One region of the Vibrio sp. PNB23_22_6 genome, then DNA from elsewhere that is predicted to be linked to it. Evidence: predicted binding sites of a transcription regulator. Region 1 holds the regulator's gene; each other region holds the start of a gene.
The links. Region 1 encodes PurR, which represses purine synthesis genes. Its sites were predicted from a motif close to TNANGNAAACGTTTNCNTNA; they were not measured.

Region 1 (4,724 bases):
ACAGGTTTTCACCTCGCACTTCACAAACAATGTGTTCCGTTTTGAGTAGTTCACAGACGATGTGGGCTTCAGTGGGGTTTTGAGCGATATATATCTTCATTAAACGTTTCCATTCGGTTGCCCCTGAACTGGCCGGATTTTATTCATGACCCATTTTGCGATGATAGGGAATAACCCAAGCAATGCAAATGACGCCAATACTGCTGGAGACATAATGCCGGACAGACTATCTATGGTTGCGAGTTGAGTACCTGCATTGAGATAGACGGCCGTTCCTGGCAGCATACCAACTTGACTGGTTAAGTAGAATCGAACCACCGTCATTGGCGTTAAGCCCATCAGTAGATTGATTAAGAAAAAGGGGAACACGGGAATGAGGCGCAGTGAAAATAGGTAAAATGCCCCGTCTTTTTCAACACCATGGTTAATAGCACTTAGCTTATTGCCAAACTTACTTTGCACCCACTCACGCAATAGATAGCGGCTACTTAAGAAGGCGATGGTAGCACCTATGGTGCTGGCAAAAGAAACCAGTAATAAGCTAGCCCAGAAACCGAATAGAGCAGCACCAAGCAGAGTAACAACAGCGGCGCCAGGGATCGAGAACGCCGTAATTGCGATGTAGGCAAAGAAATACGTCGCTGCAGCGAAAGCGAAGTTCTGGTTAATAAACGTATTCAAAGCCTCTTGCTGTGCTTTTGCGTTTTCTAACGTTAAATATTGGCTGAAGCTCACCCCTAGAAAGATGACCGTCGCAAGTAGGAACAGACCTAAAATCAGTTTTTTATTCATTGTCGTTACTCCATTTCGCAGCTTAGATAATAAGACAGAATGGAAGAAGAAAAAATTTCAAAAAAAAACCGCAGTATCAAAACTGCGGTTTTTACTCAATGTCATGCTGAATCGCGCGTTATGAAAGCGCGAACATCAACTCTTCTCTACGAGACTGAGGCACAACGCTCCAATGCGTACCGTTGATTGCCCCTTCTAACGCCCACAGCAACTCAATACTTACCGTAGAGGTATGCGTATCTTGAATTGCTTTGTAAGCATTTAAGGCACCTTCATCTTCTAGCTCTTCGACGGAATCGATGCCTGCTTTCTTTAGCATGCGTTCAGTCGCTAAGCGTAGATTAGGAAGATCTTTCAAACGGTTTGGCTTAGTGCTCGCTTGTTGCTTTTTTTCTTGCTTAGCCGTCTCTAGAGATAGCTTAGCAACATCAATCAAGCGGTCAGTCGATTCCCACAAATCATCAGAAATAGCATAGTATTTCGTCACTACGGGGAATCCACGTTTCTTGTAGACGTACGGTTTTAATCCTTGAGTCTCGAAGTCAGATGAAGTTTTTTGGTCTCCTCGAATATGAAGTTGATTGTTCACAACGAGTGCAAACATCGTTTCATCAGCGAAAAGCCCGAAGCCACCAAACATTGAGCGCGACTTGATCGTACCAAGTGCCTCAAACAGCTTCATTGAGTCTTTGAGTATCGGTTTATCCATGGTGTGTTATCTCGGTGTAATTAATATTACGCCACCAAAAATCAGGTCCGAGAGATTAGCAAATGCATGCAGACACAATGTCATTAAAGGGTAAACTCACTTAATGCATATTTGCCATCGGTAACCCCGCTACCTTTCACTATATTTAGTGGTTAAGGCCGGAGGCTTTGCGTCCCATCCTTTCGAATGGTTTGCCCTGTGCGTGACAAGAGGAGAATACTTCGTATATTGCATTAACATCACGTTCCAAACACTAAAGTGTGATCTCTATTCAACTAATGGTGCCATCTTAATGTGTCTAATTTCATATTTTGAAATGTCTACTTGCCATACAAAAGCTTGATGTAGGAAATGGGCAACAAGTTAGTTAAAACAGCAATTTATCTTAGCTTTTGATTATATAAGTAATGTGAAATGCTTAAAAAATTTCATTTTACGAAATAAAAAAAGCACTCCGAAGAGCGCTTTATAAACTTGAGGGGGAGTTAGTTCAATTTCTTAACGGTGTTACGAACCACAATCTCAGGCTGCATTTCAAAAATGCGTTTTTCGTGTTCTTTGTCTTTGATTCGCTCTAGTAAAATCTCGAACGCATTCTTACCAACACGTCTTTTTGGTTGGTGAATAGTCGTTAGAGGAGGCGAGAAGAACTCCGCAAGCTCAATATTGTCATAGCCAATCACTGAGATATCATCAGGGATTTTTATGCCATTTTGTTGTAGACGGCTCATTAAGCCTAATGCCATGGTATCGTTAAAACAGAATACCGCAGTAGGGCGTTTATCCATTGCCGTAATGTTGTCTGCAGCAAGTACTGCCGTATCACACTCGAAGTTACCTTCGAGAATTAACTCTTCGTTTACTGGTAGCTTTGCTTCAGCCATTGCACGTCGAAAACCAGAAATACGCTCTTTACATGCTGCTTTATCAAAGTGACCGCTTAGGCATGCAATATCGGTGTGACCATTGTCAATCAGGAACTTCGTTGCTAGGTAACCACCTTCTTCAGAGTTGTCGATGATCTTATCCGCCTTTGAGCTTTCTGGGCCCCAGTCCATGACAACTTTTGGTATATCAGCATGGCGATCCAGCATTTCTTGTAGCTCTTCGGTTAAATCCGAGCACATCACTAAAATGCCATCAACACGCTTTTCTGCCAGCATTCGAATATAGTCACGTTGCTTCTCATAGATACCACCAGTATTACATAGGATCAGTGTGTATCCTTGGCGGTAACAGTAGCTTTCAACACCGTCAATAACTTCAGAGAAGAATAGGTTTGTTGATTGTGTTACCAACATGCCGATAGTACGGGTTGAGTTACACTTTAAGCTGCGGGCAACAGCACTTGGCGCGTAATTTAGTTCATCAACTGCTTTCATTACTTTTTCTTGGGTTGTTTCTGCAACAAAGCGCGTTTTATTAATTACGTGCGAAACTGTTGTGGTAGAAACGCCGGCTAAGCGAGCAACGTCTTTTATAGTGGCCATAAATGATGTCCTGTATCGAGCTACTTAATACCGTAGTGAATACAACCTTACGCTTAGTATCTGCGCAAACCGAGTGTTATGAGGAAAGTAGTACTCAATAGTTCAGGCAGTGGTTGTTCCGAAATCGGTATAATAAAGGTTTGTAGCAACATTCGTTGCTGAGAGTATTATTCCTTTTAGTTACAATAAGGAATGGATCAGCAATGATGTTAATAAAACACAAAAACCGCTATATTTCAGCGGTTTACATATAAATCATATTTAATCGTTTGCGTTCACATTTTAGACTGATGCGAGCACGCTGGCAATGTTTTCAGCTGTGGTTTTGTGTATTTCAAGTCACATTTTAACTGCGAAATGAAAAGGCTTTTCTACGCCAGACTAAAACTGAACGAACAAATAAGGAGCTCTGAACTCCCCAAAATAGACGGCAATTATTCACCAAGAAGGTAATTGCTGTCCAGTTTACAAAATGCAATTAATAGTTGTGCAACGCTAACATAGAAGCCAAATTCATCGAATTGTTTACACTTGGCAGCAAATGGCGGTAACCAAGTTAACAGCTGTTGCTGAATGAAATCGTTCTGTTTGGTGAATGCTTCTTCCATATGCTTTTCTTGCTCGAGTTCGTTAGAGCGGATGATCATGTTACCCAAAAAGTCTAACTCAACGGCTAAATGGTCTGCGGGCTCTTTGAGATTTACGTCCACTTGAACACCAAAATCGGCCATCAGTTTTTCCATTTCTTCTGCTGGCTTGTCGTTTAACAGTCCAGATTTACCAATATACATCGATGCGTATGGAAGGGCGCCATGTTTTTCTGTTTTAAGGAAAAGTTCACAAAAGTCTGCGGCAAGTTCTAATTGGGCATCTTCACGATCTTGTAAGCGGTTTAAAGCGTCCACAAGCGAGTCTACGGCTGGTTTAAGGGATTTATTTTCACCTAAACCAGCTAAAAAGCTTCGAATTTCAACACTATGATAAGTCTCTAGTTCTTTTTCGGTCAGTTCTTTGGCGAACAGGCTAGAAAACCACCAGTAAATTTCGGCACGTTTTTCATTAAAAGCTTTCACTTCTTGCATTTTTTGCTCCTGAATGATGCTCTTAAAACGGCATCTTGAAGTCACTTGAGAATATTTCCTTAAGTGTAAACAATTAAAATGAATAGCAGTAACTATAATTATGATGCCTTGTGGAAGAATATGCTCTTTTGTTAATGGCTACAAATAAGCTTGCTTTGAATCAATAAAATCGCAAAATCTTGCTTTTTTATGTATCTATGACTAGAAATGTTACTAGTTATGAATAGAATACGTCTTGGAATATAAAGAAGACAGAAAGTGGTGTAAATGAGCTATCACGTATTGGTCGTAGAAGATGATGTTGTAACTCGCAGTAAGCTTGCGGGCTATTTCCAAAATGAAGGTTACAAAGTCAGTGAAGCAGAAAGTGGCGCAGAAATGCGCGAGGTGCTTCAAGATGGTGACGTTGATCTTATCATGTTGGATATTAACTTGCCCGGTGAAGATGGTCTTATGCTTACGCGTGAATTACGCAGCCAGTCAGACATCGGCATCATATTAGTGACAGGACGCACGGATAGCATTGACAAAATCGTTGGCCTAGAAATGGGCGCAGACGATTATGTGACAAAGCCTTTTGAACTAAGGGAATTATTGGTTCGAGTTAAGAACTTATTGTGGCGCATCTCTGCTGCTCGCAATGGCTCTCAA
Region 2 (4,724 bases), on a different contig from region 1:
TCTAGCTCGAACTGGGCTTGATGAGCTTTGGTGTAAAGAATATCGAAATCTGAATACGGTTGGGTTGGTTTGGCATCGATAGATTGAATACCATAAAGACCGCTAAGGCTGTGTTTGAATAATTTGGAGCAAACCTCGTTTTGACTTTCAGAACGGTTTTGCTCGTTGCTCGGGGCATTTGGAAGTGCGGCGAACGCCGGCGCACGGCTTAGTACTAAAAGCATCAATGCTGTAGTACGTAAAAATAAGCTCATTCACTCTCCTTAACTTGCTTGCACTTAGAAAAAAGGGAACTAAAAAGTCACTAAGATTTGCAAATCAGGTACTACCATAATAAATGGGGCTCTACAAAAGACTCCAAGGTTCGTTTCTACCCATTTAGGGAAATCGTGTTTTAGATCACCATTTTTCTTTCTTTCATTCTGACAAGCAGAAAATGAAAGCGTGCAATCCAGAACGGACACTATCTTACCATCGCTTGATTGACAAAATATGAACAGCATAGACAAATTTGAAAAAATCATTAGTCTTATCCCACTAAAATAGAGCGTATCGCTCGTGATAATTATCAATCAGCCGACCAAAAGTAGAAGTAAAATGAGAGATCAGGAATTTTGGCATAACAAGTGGGCCAGTAACCAAATTGGTTTCCACCTTGATGATGTGAACCCACTATTGCCTGCATTTTGGCAATATACGAACCCAAAGCGCGAAGACACCGTATTGGCTCCTTTATGTGGTAAGTCAGAAGACCTAATTTGGCTTGCTTCGAAACATAACGACGTTCAAGGTGTGGAGCTAAGCCAAATCGCAGTACGCGCATTTTTTGCGGAACATTTCTATACACCGACGGTAACCCCAGTGAATGGGATGCACGAACTGTATCAGTTTGATGAACTGTCTATTTACACTGGGGACTTCTTTACCGCACCTGTGTCTAAAGCCGACATCATTTACGACCGTGCCGCGCTCGTTGCCCTACCTCAGGAAATGCGAGAAGAATACGCAGGCCGAGTGAAGCAACTTTTAAAACCTGGCGGACGAATTTTGCTGGTGACATTGAACTACGTGCAAGAAGAAATGGCAGGTCCTCCTTTCAGTGTGCCAGCCGAAGAGATACAAACGCTGTTTAATGGATACAAGGTAGCTTGTTTAAATGTGGATCAAGCTGATGAGAATCATCCTAAAATCATCAAGAAAGGTTTAAGTCGTTTTTCTGAAGAAGTGTACTTAATCGAGAGCGAGTAGGGCGAAATAACCTTAAACAAAGAAGAAGCGCAGCAAATTTAGCTGCGCTTTTGTTTATCAACTTTATCAATAAGGTTAGTAAACGATATTTACTTTTGAAGCAGACTCTATCGCATCTTGAAGCGAGTCATCGATGGTCTTGCGTCGAGTTAACACCACGCCTAAGCGGCGTCTTCCATCGATTTCTGGCTTACCAAACAAACGCACTTGGGTTTGTGGCTGCGCCAATGCTTTTTCTAAGTTGTCGAAACGGATATTCGTCGATGTGCCTTGGCCAAGAATAACGGCCGATGCAGAGGGACCATATTGAATGATGCTGTTGACTGGCATGCCGGTAAATGCACGAACATGTAACGCAAACTCCGACATCTCTTGCGAAATCATTGTCACCATACCAGTGTCATGTGGACGAGGGGACACTTCGTTGAAGATCACTTTATCGCCTTTAACAAACAGTTCTACACCGAAGATGCCGTAACCACCAAGCGCGTTAACCACTTTTTCAGCGGTGTATTCTGCAGCTTTGATTGCGTTGTCAGACATGGCTTGAGGCTGCCATGATTCACGGTAGTCACCGTCTTCCTGGCGATGGCCAATCGGAGCACAGAAATGCACGCCATCAACCGCGCGTACGGTTAGAAGAGTGATTTCGTAGTCGAAGTCAATAAAGCCTTCTACAATCACACGGCCTGCGCCTGTACGACCACCTTCTTGCGCGTAATCCCAAGCGATTTGGACGTCTTCTTCCGTTTTGATAACGCTTTGACCTTTACCTGATGAGCTCATTACAGGCTTCACAACACAAGGAATGCCAACGTGTTCAACTGCCGCTTTGAAGTCTTCAAAGTTATCGGCAAATTGGTAAGGGGAGGTCGTCAAGCCAAGCTCTTCCGCCGCCAGACGACGAATGCCTTCGCGGTTCATGGTCAGTTTGGTTGCTTTTGCTGTAGGGACAACATTCAAGCCTTTCTCTTCGAGTTCGACCAATTTATCTGTTGCGATGGCTTCAATTTCTGGAACGACGTAAGCCGGTTGCTCCTTATTGATGATCTCTTCTAGTGCGTGTCCATCTAGCATATCGATAACGTAACTACGATGAGCGACTTGCATCGCTGGCGCATTTGCGTAACGGTCACAGGCGATGACTTCTAAGCCAAGTCGTTGGCATTCAATTGCCACTTCTTTACCAAGCTCGCCTGAGCCTAAAAGCAATACACGGGTAGCATGTGTGCTAGTTGCAGTACCGAACATAGTGTTCCCTTACAAAATAAAGTGATGAAACAGAAATTGCAGGGGATCATACTGAATTTTTACGGCCAAGCAAACGTTTGCGTGTGATTTTTTACAATAAAAAAAGCTCTACGGTTGTAGAGCTTTCCTGATGCACTCAATGTAATTACAGGTTTACGAAACTGACAGGAATATCAGGGTTAATCGCTTCTAGCGTTGATTGTGTACAAGCGAGGTGACTAATCTTACCTTGTGAGTTTTCTACTAATGCGGCGGCTTTAATATTCTCGAATTCTCCACCGGCCAGCAATATTTGGATAAGAGCCACTTGTAACGGTGGGAGGCTTGGGTTGAAGGCGGCATTCTCTGCGTATGAACCTTGGAACACGCGTCCATCGGTCATTTCTAGAGCTAAACCACTGAGATTGTTTGTGTATGGTGCGTGGCTCATGTTCATTGCATTAACGGCTTTTTGAATCAGTGCATCGTCTTCATCACAAGCGAACTGATGTTTCATCTCTGCCATTAAGCCAGACTCGACGCCTAGGTCTGCTGGACCAAATGCTTCTGGTAAATACTCATGCAGTGACTTTTCTTCACGTTCAGGTAGCTGAACTTTTAGTTCACTAGCGGTCGATAGTTCATTCATGAACTGGCGACAATGACCACAAGGACTGAAGTTAATGGTGATGTCTTTCACGCCACGTTCGCCCTTCATCCAAGCATGGCTGATTGCCGATTGCTCGGCATGAACGGTTTGACCTAGCTGAACACCAAAGAATTCCATGTTTGCGCCGAAGTACAAGCGACCGGAAAGACCACGAACGATTGCACCTACATAGAATTCAGAAATTGGAGCATAAGAGTATGCGGCGGCAAAAGGAAGCAGAGCAACACGAAGCTCTTTATCTGCTAGACCTGTAGCGGTAAGCAGCTGTTCAAATTGCTGCTCAGAAAGAGTGGCATCAAAATCGTCAGCTTGGACGATAGGAGCAAGATGTTTTGAAAGTGCTTCGGGAGCGCTTGCTAGCGCCTGTTCAATGCGACTTTTCATGTTGAATCCTTGTTATTGCATGGACAGTTATTCTATGCGAAATAGGGAAACAATCCGTGCTCCAGATCATGTTCGTGTGTGCAATAACCCATTTCATTTCATTGCTTGGGTGAGCTCACACATGTATTCGATTGCATTAAGTGATAATGTTACCTTTGCCTCATAAATAACTATATCAACGCTTTTTCATATTGCGAGTTTGATACGCGAGTAAAAAGGCTTGCCCTTCGTTGGCAAGCCTCGGAGGGTTATTGATACAACCAAACCGCGAGAGCAAAGAAGCTTGGTGCTAATATTGAAGTAATAATGCCGCACAGCACTAACGCTAAAGAAGAAAATGCTGCATCGCCAGGTTGTTTCTCCGCACATGTTGCCGTACCTAAAGCATGGGAAACGGTACCCATTGTTAACCCACGTGCGATGGGGTGCTTAATGCCGATGATGTTGAAGATAGGGTAAGCCAAAATAGCCCCAAACAAGCCAACAATCAGAACCAGAATTGCCGCGACTGCCGCTTCTCCGCCAAGGGAGCTGGAGATCTCCATTGCAATCGGTGTCGTAACGGACTTGCCTATCAGGCTTGCGATGAGACTGATGTCGGCTTTGAAAGCGACCGCGATAAGCGTTGCTGTAAGCATCGACATGACGCTGCCTAAAGTGCAAGCCAAGGCAATAATGCGCCAATTGGCTTTGATCTGTGGTAGCTGCTCATACAGAGGATAGGCAAGCGCAACGACTGCCGGTTGAAGTAAAAAGCTGAGCCATTGATTATCAGCATAGTAAGTTTCAAATGGCACTTTTAAGTAAGTTAACAGTGGAATCAGTACGGAAATACTGATCAAAAGCGGGTTTGCTATTGGGTTGTTCAGCTTAATCGAAATTTGGCGAGCGGAGAGAAACACAACAATCGTGACAATTAACCACATATCAGTTTTTCTCCTTGAGCAGGTAATTAAGGAACCATGCAAGGCTAACTAATACGATCAGTGATCCCCCGACGGCACTTGCCAAAACAGGTAGAGCGTTTGCAATGAGCATGTCGAAGTGCTGCATAAGACCCACACTGATTGGAACAAATAGTAAGATCATGTAGCGAATAAAGAGTGTCGCCCCTAGCTTAACCCATTCCACTTTTATGATACCCAAGACCATAGACAGAAACAGCACAAGCATGCCAATCACGCTGCCAGGA
Region 3 (4,724 bases), on a different contig from region 1:
TTAAGCACGGCAAACATGGCCCTTTCTTAGGTTGTAGCCAATACCCAAGTTGCGATTATATTAAGCCGCTGCACAACAATGATGGTCACATCGTTAAAGAGCTGGGTGTGCCTTGCCCTGAGTGCGGCAATGAATTGGTGTTGCGTCAAGGACGCTACGGCATGTTCGTTGGTTGCAGTCATTACCCTGCTTGTCATCATATTGAATCGATCAATCAGCCTGAATCGGAACAGCAATCGAAAGAGCAACATGCTTGCCCAGAATGTGGAAAAGGGCACTTGGTCGAACGTAAAACGCGTTTTGGTAAAACCTTCTATGCGTGCGATAACTACCCCAAGTGCAAGTTTGCGGTGAATCTACCACCAGTAAAAGGGCGCTGTGAAGCTTGCGGCTTCACCTTATTGGTAGAAAAGAAGCTCGCCAGCGGTGTGAAGTTGCAATGCGCGAGCCGTAAATGTCAGCACACCCCATCACAGTAAGGTTAAGTACAAATTAAAAAGGGTCGCACATGACGACCCTTTTACTATTTATTCAGATGGATTTTACACTTGCCACTGCTTTGCAAACTCATGCACGGCAGGGAAGGTTTGCTCATCAAGAACGTCTGCCAATGCACACAGCTTACGGTTGAGCTCACCGGTGTAATCACCGCAAACGTTGATGTGGCCCATCTTACGACCGACACGCTTCTCTTTGCCGTACCAATGAATATGGCAACCATCTATCGCAAATAATGCTTCTGGCAAGGTATCTTCACCTAGGATGTTAATCATCGAGGTTTCACGAACCAACTTAGTACTGCCTAAAGGGATGCCGCACACTGCGCGTAAGTGGTTTTCAAACTGACAGGTTTCAGCGCCTTGTTGGGTCCAGTGACCAGAGTTGTGCACGCGCGGCGCGATCTCATTGACGAGCAAAGTGCCATCAACATCGAAGAACTCCAAGGCTAATACACCAACATAGTTAAGGCTGTTGGCGACTGCCGTGAACATTTGCTTCGCTTGTTCTTGCAGTTCAGGCGCATCAATCGCAGTCGATAGGCTCAGCACACCATTGGTGTGGACGTTTTCTGCAAGTGGGTAAACTTCAACACTGCCATCTTTGCTGCGTGCACCGATTAATGAGACTTCACGGTTAAAAGGGACAAACTCTTCAGCGACAATAGCCTGAGTAGGCGTTGTTGCGATGCACTCGGCCATTTCTGCCCAAATTGCGTCGACTTGAGAGGCTTCTTTTAAGCGCCACTGGCCTTTACCATCGTAACCACCTAGCGCACTTTTCAGTACCATAGGCATGCCAACGTGTTCAATTGCGCGGTCGAAGTCTTCGCGAGTTTCTATCACATAGTACTTCGCGTTACGCACGCCAGCGTCATCAAGCAATGCCTTTTCAATACGACGATCACCACCCGCCTTGATCGCTTGTGTACTTGGAAGGAACTTACCACTCGCTTCGCACATATCGAGCACATCATGTGGAATGTGCTCGAACTCAGCGGTGATCACGTCCACTTGCTTAATCGCGTTCTCTAGACCATGGCCTAGCACATGTTGAGTCAGAGGATGAACAATATTGCCGCTACCCACATCGTAAGCTGAGATTTGGATATTCAGTGGCGCACCAGCCAGAGACATCATACGCGCCAACTGACCCGCACCAAGAACCAGTACATGCATCTGATTAATCCTCTGCAGGGTTTGGATTCGCCAATACGGTTTCCGTCTGTTCGTTACGGAACGCCTCGACTTTTGCCATGATTGCTTCATCATGTGTACCAAGGATTTGAGCGGCTAAAATGCCAGCATTTGCTGCGCCTGCTTCACCGATAGCCAGTGTGCCGACTGCAATACCTTTTGGCATTTGCACAATAGAAAGCAATGAGTCCATGCCTTTCAGTGCACGAGACTGCACCGGAACGCCAAGTACCGGAACGCTGGTAAATGCGGCAGCCATGCCTGGTAGGTGAGCAGCACCACCGGCACCGGCGATGATGACCTTAATACCGCGCTCTTTGGCGCAGCTTGCGTATTCAGCCAATAGTTGAGGAGTACGGTGAGCTGATACCACCTTCGTTTCGTAAGACACGCCAAATTGATCCAACATCTCCGCTGCTAGTTTCATGGTTGGCCAATCTGATTTAGAACCCATGATGATACCGACTTTCATCTCAAACTCCTTCAAGCTGCAAAATTAGGTGAGCTGATTTATTTGTGCGCATTATACGGGGATTTTTACCCCAAGCAAACGTTTGCGTGCATTTGTGACTGCTCCTGATACATTTTATAAACAAATTGCTTTAGTCTCTGAGAATGAATATTTGTACACTTAGTGCAAACACAACAGACAAGACTATCAGGAAGTAATCGGTGGAGAACTTTGAACAGGTGCTCGAAGCACTACAAAAAGGTGAAGTGATTGCCTATCCAACAGAAGGCGTATTTGGTGTTGGCTGTGATCCAGATAGCCCAGAGGCGATTCAGAAATTGTTAGAGCTAAAGCAGCGTCCGGTAGAAAAAGGTTTGATCCTTATTGCGGCGAGTTATGAGCAGCTTCTGCCTTACATTGATGAATCGCAACTGACTCAAGAACAGTTAGATAAAGTACACGCAACGTGGCCGGGTCCATACACTTGGATCATGCCAGCGAGTGATAAAGTTTCAAGTTGGGTCTCGGGTCAATTTGATTCGATTGCTGTACGTGTGACCGATCATCCTTTAGTTCAAAAGATGTGTAATGCATTTGGAAAGCCGTTAACCTCTACTAGCGCGAATCTTACCGGTTTTCCTCCCTGCATGACGACGCAAGAAGTTGAAGAGCAATTGGGTGACCGATTGGTGGCTATCTTACGTGGTGAGACCTGCGGTCGTGATAAACCAAGTGAAATTCGTGATGCTAAAACCTCGCAAATATTAAGACAGGGCTAACCCTGCTAGTCAGCAATCAATAGGTAATACACGTATGTCAGCAATCGATAAGCACGCGGTAAAGCAGTTCCTGATGTCGCTTCAGGATTCCATTTGTCAGCAATTAGAACAAGAAGATGGAAAGGCCGTCTTTGTCGAAGATGCATGGCAACGTGAAAAAGGAGAGCGCCTTGGTGGCGGTGGTCGCACCCGCGTATTACGTGATGGTGACATCTTTGAACAGGGGGGAGTGAACTTCTCTCATGTGGAAGGTAAGAAAATGCCTGCATCTGCGACGGCGCATCGTCCAGAGTTAGCTGGTCGCCGTTTTGAGGCGATGGGCGTTTCTCTGGTTATTCACCCTAAAAACCCCTATGTGCCAACGTCTCACGCCAACGTCCGCTTCTTTATTGCCGAGAAAGATGGTGAAGACCCTATCTGGTGGTTTGGTGGTGGCTTTGACCTAACTCCTTTCTACCCATTTGAAGAAGATTGCCAATCATGGCACGACACCGCAAAGCAGCTTTGCGCGCCATTTGGTGACGACGTTTACGCAGAACATAAAGCGTGGTGTGACAAATACTTCTTCCTACCTCATCGCAATGAAACTCGTGGTATTGGCGGTTTGTTCTTTGATGATCTAAACCAATGGGAGTTCGACAGGTGTTTTGACTACATCAAAGCGGTGGGTGAGGGTTATTGCCAAGCTTACCTACCTATTGTCTCTCGTCGTAAAAATATCGAATACGGCGAGCGCGAGCGCGAGTTTCAACTTTACCGTCGTGGCCGCTACGTTGAGTTCAACCTAGTGTATGACCGTGGTACGCTATTTGGTCTTCAAAGTGGTGGTCGTACAGAGTCGATTCTTATGTCAATGCCGCCGCTTGCGCGATGGGAATACAGCTACGAGCCACAAGCTGGTTCTCCAGAAGCCGAGCTTTACGAGCGATACCTAACGCCACGAGAGTGGTAAGCGTTGAATCTCCTTTTCTATATAGATAGATAGTGATAGGGTCATCTGTAATCAGGTGGCCCTGTTTTTCTCTATATAGCTAAGGAATAAAGGTAAGGAAATGACTCCGCAAATTGATCGTTATGCTGTGTTTGGTAATCCGATTGGACACAGCAAGTCGCCATTCATTCACACCTTGTTTGCTCGTCAAACCAATCAGTCTTTGGTGTACACTGCAGAAACCGCTCCTGTTGATGGCTTTGTTGAAGCGGCGAAAGCTTTTTTCGCTGACGGCGGGAAAGGGTGTAATGTGACATTACCTTTTAAAGAAGACGCTTGTCAATTTGCTAGCCGTCTTACCGAGCGAGCAGAGTTAGCTGGTGCGGTAAATACGCTTAAGAAGCTCGATGACGGTGAAATCATAGGTGATAACACCGATGGTGCGGGTTTAGTGCAAGACTTACTCCAGCATCAGGTGGTATTAGAAGGGGTTCGCATCTTAGTCATTGGTGCTGGTGGTGCGGCGCGAGGAGTGATTAAACCACTTCTTGATCAGAAGCCTGCTTCTTTAACTATAACCAACCGTACCTTTAGTAAAGCACAAGAGCTTGCAGAGCTATTTGTCTCACACGGTACTATTGTAGCCAAAGAGATGGCTACGATAGAAGAGGGATACGATGTGATTATTAACTCCACTTCTGCTTCCTTAAGCGGCGAGTTGCCCGCTATCTCTTCTGCTATCTTTTCCAGTAACAGTACTAGCTACGACATGATGTATGGCAGGGGCTTGACTAGTTTTAATCTATGGGCGAAAGAGCACGGTGCGGCCCATGCTTACGATGGTCTTGGAATGTTGGTTGGACAGGCGG

Region 2: purT (formate-dependent phosphoribosylglycinamide formyltransferase) is a predicted target of PurR. The motif match lies at 2,565-2,584, and genes of this name have one in related genera.
Region 3: purE (5-(carboxyamino)imidazole ribonucleotide mutase) is a predicted target of PurR. The motif match lies at 2,237-2,256, and genes of this name have one in related genera.

Annotation. Positions count from the first base shown of each region.
Region 1 covers NZ_JBNFXP010000003.1:254,236-258,959, forward strand. Annotated here, with positions in the region: gene ACVA54_RS04285 (DUF2007 domain-containing protein) at 1-100, opposite strand, end outside; gene ACVA54_RS04290 (TVP38/TMEM64 family protein) at 100-792, opposite strand; gene ACVA54_RS04295 (TfoX/Sxy family DNA transformation protein) at 911-1,501, opposite strand; cyclic di-GMP riboswitch class I at 1,618-1,707, opposite strand; gene purR (HTH-type transcriptional repressor PurR) at 1,987-2,991, opposite strand; gene torD (molecular chaperone TorD) at 3,426-4,073, opposite strand; gene torR (two-component system response regulator TorR) at 4,341-4,724, shown strand, end outside.
Region 2 covers NZ_JBNFXP010000004.1:23,878-28,601, forward strand. Annotated here, with positions in the region: gene ACVA54_RS04575 (phosphoribosylglycinamide formyltransferase) at 1-254, opposite strand, end outside; gene ACVA54_RS04580 (thiopurine S-methyltransferase) at 598-1,248, shown strand; gene purT (formate-dependent phosphoribosylglycinamide formyltransferase) at 1,324-2,499, opposite strand; gene cdd (cytidine deaminase) at 2,645-3,532, opposite strand; gene ACVA54_RS04595 (LrgB family protein) at 3,781-4,458, opposite strand; gene ACVA54_RS04600 (CidA/LrgA family protein) at 4,460-4,724, opposite strand, start outside.
Region 3 covers NZ_JBNFXP010000018.1:84,255-88,978, forward strand. Annotated here, with positions in the region: gene ACVA54_RS14460 (DNA topoisomerase family protein) at 1-479, shown strand, start outside; gene ACVA54_RS14465 (5-(carboxyamino)imidazole ribonucleotide synthase) at 543-1,676, opposite strand; gene purE (5-(carboxyamino)imidazole ribonucleotide mutase) at 1,681-2,166, opposite strand; gene ACVA54_RS14475 (L-threonylcarbamoyladenylate synthase) at 2,367-2,924, shown strand; gene hemF (oxygen-dependent coproporphyrinogen oxidase) at 2,959-3,876, shown strand; gene aroE (shikimate dehydrogenase) at 3,977-4,724, shown strand, end outside.